Regions from separate parts of the Exiguobacterium oxidotolerans JCM 12280 genome, predicted to be linked through region 4. Evidence: riboswitches for the same ligand, from Rfam matches in the RefSeq annotation. Region 4 holds a riboswitch; each other region holds the start of a gene.
What was found. A riboswitch is a leader RNA that binds a small molecule or an ion and turns the genes downstream of it on or off. The one in region 4 is predicted to bind S-adenosylmethionine.

Region 1 (2,203 bases), 150 kb from region 4:
CGGCTGTAAAAAACGCCCTCTGGTGGTGTTTCATCAAGTGGAACGATGCCTTCGTTGAGGTGCCACTGTTCATACGGTAAGTTGAGTTCCTCGAGTCGCTTGATTAAATGATCCGTCCATTCCTGATTTTCGTGTAAAATATGAATTTTCGTCATTTTAGTTGACCTACCTTTCGTTTCGCTTCGACACGTGGCATGACCTCGCGGGCAAAGCGTTCCATTTCTTCGAGTTGGGGAGAAAATTGAAGCAAGAGCAATGTCACGCCGACCGCTTCAAATTCAAGAATCCGTTCTGCGATTTGATCCGGCGTCCCAATCAGGTTCGGACGCAAGCCACGGTTTGAGACGGAATAGTCATTTCGTTTGACCTGTTGTTCGAGTTGCGATTTACTGACGAAGTCGTCATACCCGGCGTATCCGGCACCGTCTTCTTTCACGTCCGTAATCCGGCGCCATTCTTCGAGCGCTGCTGCTTCCGTCTCGCGACAGATGATATAAGCCGCCAGTCCGAAACTCGCAAGCGGCTGCTTCCCGGTCGCCGCGCGGCGGGTTTTCATATCCGTAATCTTCGTCGCGACTTCATCGACTGTTCCTCCGTGCATGACATAGGCATCACAGTGATTGACGATTGTCTGTTTCCCCGTCTCGCTCTCACCACCGGCGTACAGCTTGATACCGGGACGCTGAACGGGTTTCGGGTGAAGCTCTGCCCGTTCCAGCTGATAGTAGTCCCCGTCAAAACTGTAGGGTGATGCGTCCGCCCATAATCCTTTCATGACCGTCACGAATTCTTCCGTTCGGGCATACCGTTCGTCATGGGCTGTAAAAATCCCATTGTACTGACGGGCTTCTTCCTCCCACCAGGCCGAAACGACGTTGAGCGTGAACCGTCCATTACTCAATTGATCAATGTTTGCCGCCATCTTTGCTGTTGTTGCCGGATTATGAAAACCGGGTCGGACGGCTGTCATGATTTCCAACCGTTCCGTTGTTGCCGCGATGGCTGCTGCTGTCGTCCACGCCTCAAGACTCGGTTCGGCTATTCCTTTGATGTCGTTTAAATTCAATTCTGCAATCAATGTCGTCGAAAAGCCAATCCGTTCTGCCGTCTGTGCGACGTGTTTCGCATAATCGAATGTCGCCGGCATTTGTTCATCCTCGACGTTCCGTAACCAACCTCCGAAGATTGGTAGCCAAAATCCGTATTCCATCCCCCGTGCCCCCTTTTTGCATAAAAAATCGCTCTTTTCGTTTAGAAAAGAGCGACGAATGTCTACTGTCGGCTCTTATCTTCAAAGGAATGAATTCCTTTTGGAAGTAGCACCTTCCGCTCATGCGGGGTTGCTGAAGTGTCGTCGGGCCAGTCCCTCGACTTCTCGTGATAAGAATGATTGAAGTTAGCGTACATCTTTTAGCGGAGTAAAGCAACCTTTAAACCTTCTTTTCCTATCGGAATTAAAAAAACATTTGGAAAATCACTCTGTTTCTTGATACTTCTTTGTCTAGAATCTAAAAACAGGGATTGCACATCGGTTTAAGATGGCAATCCCTGCTTTATATGGTGCTGTTCAAAATCAATTCATTCTGGTGATACGAACGGTGGGTCATTGTGATTTGCATCCATCATGGCTGTCCGGTGACCAGTCGTCGAAACTTCTTCCCCACGCACGCGATCGTAGAACTTCGCGATTGTGACGCTGAAGTACGGGCCAATCCAGAGGAAACCGATTCCGAGCGTAATGATTCCGAGCAAGAACCAGCCGATGAACGAAAGGACAAGGAAAAATGCCTCTTTTTTATGGCCATCCATCATTTGGCGTGAACGTGTAATCGCATCGAGAATGCCGATTGACGGTTCGTCGCGCAAAATGTAGTACGTCAGCATGTACGAAAATGACTTGATGATTCCCGGAATGATGAACAGCAAGAACCAGAGCCCTAAGAAAATCGTCTGAACGATCGCAAGACCAACGGCTTTCAGAAACATTTTGTACGGCTCAAACAAGTCGGCGATTTTCGTCTCTTCGTCCCGGGCGACAGATAGTGCAAGCCATGACCAACCAATCGCAATTGGGAGCGTGACAATCGACAAGAGTAAGCCAATCAAGTCGATGAACTCGAAATCGTTACCTGATGATGCGGCTCCATTTGGAACACCTTGAATGATCAGAAACAATAGCATCATTAATGCCATGAATCCCCAG
Region 2 (2,203 bases), 690 kb from region 4:
CCTGCCACTGCAGGAGGAAACGGATCTCGCCTTCCGTTCGATTCATCCGGGCGTCATGCATGCGTGCGGACATGACGGACATACGGCGATTGCACTTGGTCTTGCGGCGGCCTTTACAGCACTGCAAGAAGAGCTTCATGGAACAATCGTGTTCATTCATCAACACGGGGAAGAAGTTTTCCCAGGTGGTGCCATTCAAATGATTGAAGACGGATGTCTCGACGGAGTCGATGCAATTTTCGGTACGCATCTCGAAAACGACTTGCCTGTCGGGACAATCGGCTATCACGCAGGACATACGCTTTGTGCCATCGATGAATTTGAAATCGTCGTCCACGGACAGGGTGGTCATGCGCAAGCGCCGCATAAGACACAAGATGCGCTTGTCGCCGGGGCGCAACTCGTCTGTAATCTCCAACACCTCGTCAGTCGTCGCGTTGATCCGTTTTCACCTGCCATCGTCGCGATTGGTTCATTCCATGCCGGAACGGCTCCAAATATTGTTACCGGTGAAGCACGGATTGTCGGAGAAATTCGAACATTTGACGAAACACTCCGGCACCAGTTACGGCAAGAGGTCGATTTAGTTGCCCGGACGACATGTGCCGGAATCGGTGCCAGCTACTCCATCGACTTTACGACCGGTTATCCGTCCCTGTGGAACCATCCGGTAGAAACAAATCTCGTTAAGGAAGCGACAGCTTTCTTAGGTGAGGCATCTGTCAAAGAACTCAAGCCGATGATGGCAGCCGATGATTTCGCCTATTATTTAGAGCGTATCCCAGGAAGCTACTTCTTTACGGGGTCCGCCAAAACGGACGGGAGTACGATTTATCCGCAACACCATCCGAAATATGAAATCGATGAACAGGCGTTACTCATCGGTGCAAAAGCCTTAGGCGCAACCGTCCTGCATGCTTTACAATCTTAAGGATTGACTTTGTCGTTTTAGAGATGCTATTATCACATCAATGATAACGAATTTAATCAACTTCATATAACACTTATCAAGAGTGGACTGAGAGATCTGGATCGATGACGTCCCAGCAACCTGCCTTCAGTGGCAAGGTGCTACGACCAGCAAAGCGCAAGCTTTGGTTGATAAAAAGCGACGACTCCTTTTGCAACCAAGCAAAGGAGTCGTTTTCGTTTTCTCGCTGTCAGAGCACGAATCACTACAGGGCGACTAACGCCAGCGGAAAGGACGAGATATAGATGGAAAAAGCAACATTCGCAGGAGGCTGTTTTTGGTGCATGGTGACACCCTTTGAGGAATTACCGGGGATTCACGGAATTGTTTCCGGTTATACAGGAGGACATGTGGAAAACCCGACATACGAACAAGTGAAAACGGGGACGACAGGTCATGTCGAAGTCGTTGAAGTTACATTTGACCCGGCACTCTTCCCATACGAACGGTTACTCGAACTTTACTGGCCGCAAACGGATCCGACAGATGCCGGCGGACAGTTCCAAGACCGCGGGACCCAATATGCACCTGCCATCTTTTATCATACGGAAGAACAGCGCCTTGCTGCGATTGCTTCACGTGACGCGCTTGCTGCGAGCAATCGCTTTAAGCAACCGATTGTCACACGAATTGAAGCGGCACAAGCGTTTTACCCAGCAGAAGACTATCATCAAGGCTTCCACAAAAAGAATCCAGAGCACTACAAAAAAGACCGGCAAGCATCAGGTCGCGATGAATTCATCGATGTGGCTTGGAAAGAAGAAGTTTCTGTCTAAACTAAAAAAGCCCGCTCTTCGCGTGGGCTTTTTTGGTTGCAAATAAACGCTTATGAAGAGTACATATGCTATAACGAAAGACAATCAGTTCACGCTTCCCTGTCTCGCCTCGTCTTCAAAGCGGCAATCTTCCGCGCCGCTACAGCAAAGCTGCAGGGTCGCGACCGATTGCTTTTCGCTTTAAAAGCGATTCGAGACGGATTGCGCTCTAAAGCTACTCTATGATTTTTCTCTGCGGTATACCCTGAAAGCTTCGTTTTTCGTTGACTCCTGCGGGAAAAAGCGCGTGAACACGCGCTGCCAAGAGGCTGGCAAGACCCTGCTCGTTGTCCGTGAGGATCAAGGAGCAACGGCTTGCGCCTCGCCCGAGGAAAGCAACGAAAAAGGGAGAAGCTTTCATTTCACAACTACTAATTCGTCTTCGCGCTGAAAAATCGACTTGATGTTGCCAGAGCTA
Region 3 (2,203 bases), 180 kb from region 4:
GGATTCCCGTTCGACGAGGATGTTAAAGCATTCGTCAGCGCAGTCCTCGAACGTTCGAGAATCATTGGACTTCGTGGTGAAATCACGTCGAAATACCTGACACGCCTTGGTTTCCGTGAAGGCATCGATCATAAAGTCATCGGTTGCCCATCGATGTATGCATTCGGTCGTGATCTTCACATCCGTGAGACAAACATCACGAAAGATTCGATGATTAGTGTCAATTCATCACGTTTTTCACCCAAAAATGTCCTTGATTTTATCACACGTGGAATGGAAGAGTATCCAAATCACTATTTCATCCCACAATGGATGAAAGAATTGAAGTTGACGTACACTGGAACTCATCCGTTTGGAGACCTTTCAGATATGAATTATGCAGCTAGAATGTCACACCCGGTGTATATGAATGGCCGTGTTCGTTTCTTCTTAAACGCTCAAACGTGGTTCGACTTCCTCAAAGAAGCTGACTTGAGCTTTGGTGCACGTCTCCACGGAAACATCACAGCGACACTCACTGGAACACCGAGTATTTTGATTCCTAAAGATGCAAGGATGCGTGAATTAACAGATTACCATCAATTGACTCACATCTGGGCAAATGACATCACGGCGTATACACGGCTTTCGGACGTCGTCGAAACAGCAGACTTCCAAAGCCCGGCGCGGATTCAAGTGAAAAACTTCGATAACTTTCTTGACTTCTTGAACACGAACGACTTGGAGCATATCTATCAAGACACGAACTATCCAGAGAACGTGCCGTTTGATCGTGAAATGGCGAAAACAGAACTCCTCCCAGCGGTTAAACCGATTACAGGAATCAGTATGGAAGAAGCAATCGCACGTTTTGAATCATTCTTTCCAGAAGAAGAGAAAAAAATCGCTGCGATTCAAAAACATGATAAAGATAAAGACAAAAAGATTAAAACGTTACAAGATAAACTCAACAAGCAGACGAAGGTGGTTAAACATCAAGAAGGTACATTGAACCGTAAAGCAGTTCGGGTGGCCCTTAAGACAGCTAATCTCTTCGTAAAAAAATAATAAAAGAACGTCTCATGCCAATGCAGTGTGAGACGTTTTTTTTGAATTGTATTATCTGAATTGTGTTGACAATTCAAAAAAGGACTGCTATTGTTATGAAAAATTACATTCTTATCCAGAGAGGTGGAGGGACTGGCCCTTTGAAGCCTCAGCAACAGGTCGAAAGATACTGTGCTAATTCCTGCGGGTGTTGTACCCGATCGATAAGCGCTCTTGATGTTGTCGACCGACGCACCCTGTCTGTACAGGAGTGCGTTTTTTTATTGAGCGAGAAAGAGGAGTGGTGGAGGATGGAGCAAAAAACAACATTTCGACGAAAGATGGAATCCCGTCATATCGTCATGCTGTCGTTAGGTGGCGTCATCGGGACGGGGCTGTTCCTAAGTACGGGGTACACATTAGAGCAAGCAGGTCGAATCGGGACGATTTTGTCCTACTTGCTTGGGGCACTCGTCGTTTATCTCGTGATGCTTTGTTTAGGGGAACTCGCTGTACATATGCCGGAAACCGGTGCCTTTCATAGTTATGCAACAAAGTACATTGGACCGGGAACCGGCTGTACGGTCGCCTGGCTCTACTGGCTGACGTGGACGGTTGCGCTTGGGTCCGAATTCACAGCAGCTGGTTTATTGATGCAACGCTGGTTTCCGGACGTGCCGGTCTGGTTGTTCAGCGGATTGTTCGTCATCATTATTTTAGTGATTAATGTACTGACAGTGCGTGTGTTCGCCGAAGTCGAATTTTGGTTTTCTGCCGTGAAAGTCATGACGATCATCGCCTTCATCGTCTTAGGGGCAGCAGCAATCGTCGGCTTTATTCCACTGGCGTCAGGAGAAGCAGCTCCGTTGTTCGGACCGCTGACGGAAGGGGAACTCTTCCCGAACGGGGCCTTTGCGATTTTGATGACGATGCTCGCCGTCAACTTTGCCTATTCAGGTACAGAACTGATTGGTGTTGCGGCAGGCGAGACGGTTGATCCGAAGCGGACGATTCCTCTGGCCATTCGGACGACGATTGTCCGGCTGGTCGTGTTTTTTGTCGGCACGATCATCGTCCTGGCGATTTTACTGCCGACGGATGCAAAAGGTGTGCTTGAGAGTCCGTTCGTTGCCGTGTTTGAACGGATCGGGATTCCATTTGCGGCGGACATCATGAA
Region 4 (2,203 bases):
ATCGAAATCGTGTTATTCGCTGTTGCGAGATTCATTGCACTGACGAGGGCAGCCATACTGAACTCCGCTCCCCGGCGCTTGGAGATTTTTCGTGTCAGCGTTTCTTTGAGATAAGCAATTCCGCCGTTATAGGTGATCAGGCTAACGAGTCCGCCCATCAGTAACGTCAAGATGGAGATTTCTGCCATCCCCATCAATCCGTCAGACATCGCGAGAACAAAGCCACTTAATCCGAAGCTTCCGTCGATCATCCCGATGATCCCTGTCAACAATGTCCCGCCGAGTAAGACGAGAATGACGTTGACACCGAAAAGTGCGAGCACGATGACGGAAAGATACGGAATCAACTTATAGAAGTCGAACGCCTTTGCTTCGACGACATCTCCGGCGCCTGATACGAAGGCAAGTAAGATGACAGTGATGATAGCAGCAGGCAAGACGATTAAAAAGTTCGTTCTGAATTTATCACGCATGTTCGTTTTTTGTGTCCGGACGGCTGCGATCGTCGTATCGGAGATGAACGATAAGTTGTCACCGAACATTGCTCCACCGACGACGGCAGCAGCGGCGAGTGCGACATTGACACCCGTCGCGTCATGAATCCCAAGGGCAATCGGGGCGAGGGCAGCGATCGTCCCGGTCGAAGTCCCCATCGCCATCGAGATGAAAGCGGCGATGATGAACAATCCACTCATCAGGAGCGACTGGGGTAGGAAGCTGAGTGCGGCATTGACGGTCGCATCAATCGCTCCAATCGCATTCGCTGTTCCGGAAAACGTACCGGCAAGTAAAAAGATGAAGACCATGATCATGATGTCCGGGTTACCGGCACCGCGGGCAATCCGCTCGACCGTCTGGTTGATGTCTCCTTTAGCTGTCGCAGCAGCAAAAATCAAGGCAATCAACGCTGCAATCAAGATTGGGAATTTGTAAAAGTCGTTGTAGAAGATTCCTGCACCGATGAATAATACAAGGAAAACGAACAAGGGCAACAAAGCCCATTTGTTCGGTGTAATCGTTTCGTTCATGTCGAATCACTCCATTTCTTCAGCATACAAAAAAAGACCCCTTCGCAAGAAAGAAGGAGGTCTTTACTGAAAAAGACGCTCTTCTTATCTCTCAAGCCGTAGCTTGCTGGATTTGGCACAGTACGAATCAATCGTCCGCTGCCGAAACATCATTGGGCCAGTCCCTCCGTTTCTCGCGATAAAAAGAAGTCATTTAGTTGTTTAAAATACGTTTTCTACCGTAACGTATCTTTTAATGCTTGTCAACAGCACCTTACTGCAGTGCCTGTTTGAGTGTCGTGACGTTTTCATTCATCAAATCAAAATAGGATTGATCTTGTTGTTCTTTTGTGACGGACTCGAGGTTATGGATCGTAATCGATTCGGCACCGATTTCTTTTTGGATGACACGGGCGACCTTTGGCGACACCGTCTCTTCGAAGGCGATATAGTGTAAGTCATGTAACTTAGCTTCTTTGACGATTGCGGCGAGTTGCTTTTGTGACGGTTCGTCAGACGGCGAGATACCGGCAATCGGGAGTTGCTCGAAACCATACCGCTCTGCAAGATATCCATACGCTGCATGAGTGACGAGTAACTCTTTTTTTGAACCGGAGTCAACGGCCTTTTGTAAGTTTTGGTCGAGTTCATCTGCCTGTTTATTAAAGAGTGCGAGGTTTTTTTCGAACGCATCCTTCCGGTCAGGTGCTTCCTTTGCTAACGCGGTCGTAATCGAGTCAGCCATTTTCTTGGCGTTGTTCGGGTCGAGCCAAACATGCGGATCGTATTGTCCATGGTCATGCGACGCTTCTTCAGCCTCGTGATCATCATGGTCATCGTGTCCGTCTTCTTCGTGCGTATGAAGCGAAGCGGAAGCCTCGAGTAAGTCGATATTTTTACTTGTCTCGACAAAACGGATGGAATTACCGGCTAAACTTTCCTTAATCTTTTCAGAGTACGGCTCAAGGGTTGTGCCGGTAAGTAAAAATAGATCGGCTTTCGCAATCGTCGTCAGTTGCTTCGGAGTCGGCTCATACGAATGCGGATCGGCGCCAGGTGGAACGATCATTTCGACCTGAACGTCCTTTCCACCAATTTCTTTGGCGATGGCTGCCGTGGCGAACGTCGAAGTATAAACCTGTAGTTTACCATCGTCACTCGAATCTGATGAAGACGATGACCCGCACGCAGCAAGA

Region 1: linked by a shared signal. The riboswitch ahead of P403_RS0107495 (LLM class flavin-dependent oxidoreductase) and the one ahead of P403_RS0106785 (Na+/H+ antiporter NhaC family protein) in region 4 are both predicted to bind S-adenosylmethionine.
Region 2: linked by a shared signal. The riboswitch ahead of msrA (peptide-methionine (S)-S-oxide reductase MsrA) and the one ahead of P403_RS0106785 (Na+/H+ antiporter NhaC family protein) in region 4 are both predicted to bind S-adenosylmethionine.
Region 3: linked by a shared signal. The riboswitch ahead of P403_RS0107630 (amino acid permease) and the one ahead of P403_RS0106785 (Na+/H+ antiporter NhaC family protein) in region 4 are both predicted to bind S-adenosylmethionine.

The regions. Positions count from the first base shown of each region.
Region 1 covers NZ_JNIS01000001.1:1,473,832-1,476,034, forward strand. Annotated here, with positions in the region: gene P403_RS0107490 (ATP-grasp domain-containing protein) at 1-155, opposite strand, end outside; gene P403_RS0107495 (LLM class flavin-dependent oxidoreductase) at 152-1,210, opposite strand; SAM riboswitch class I at 1,283-1,387, opposite strand; gene P403_RS0107500 (DUF975 family protein) at 1,579-2,203, opposite strand, start outside.
Region 2 covers NZ_JNIS01000001.1:2,017,215-2,019,417, reverse strand. Annotated here, with positions in the region: gene P403_RS0110275 (M20 metallopeptidase family protein) at 1-931, shown strand, start outside; SAM riboswitch class I at 1,002-1,108, shown strand; gene msrA (peptide-methionine (S)-S-oxide reductase MsrA) at 1,216-1,746, shown strand.
Region 3 covers NZ_JNIS01000001.1:1,501,440-1,503,642, reverse strand. Annotated here, with positions in the region: gene P403_RS0107635 (polysaccharide pyruvyl transferase family protein) at 1-1,047, shown strand, start outside; SAM riboswitch class I at 1,156-1,257, shown strand; gene P403_RS0107630 (amino acid permease) at 1,338-2,203, shown strand, end outside.
Region 4 covers NZ_JNIS01000001.1:1,325,915-1,328,117, reverse strand. Annotated here, with positions in the region: gene P403_RS0106785 (Na+/H+ antiporter NhaC family protein) at 1-1,028, opposite strand, end outside; SAM riboswitch class I at 1,110-1,213, opposite strand; gene P403_RS0106780 (metal ABC transporter solute-binding protein, Zn/Mn family) at 1,282-2,203, opposite strand, start outside.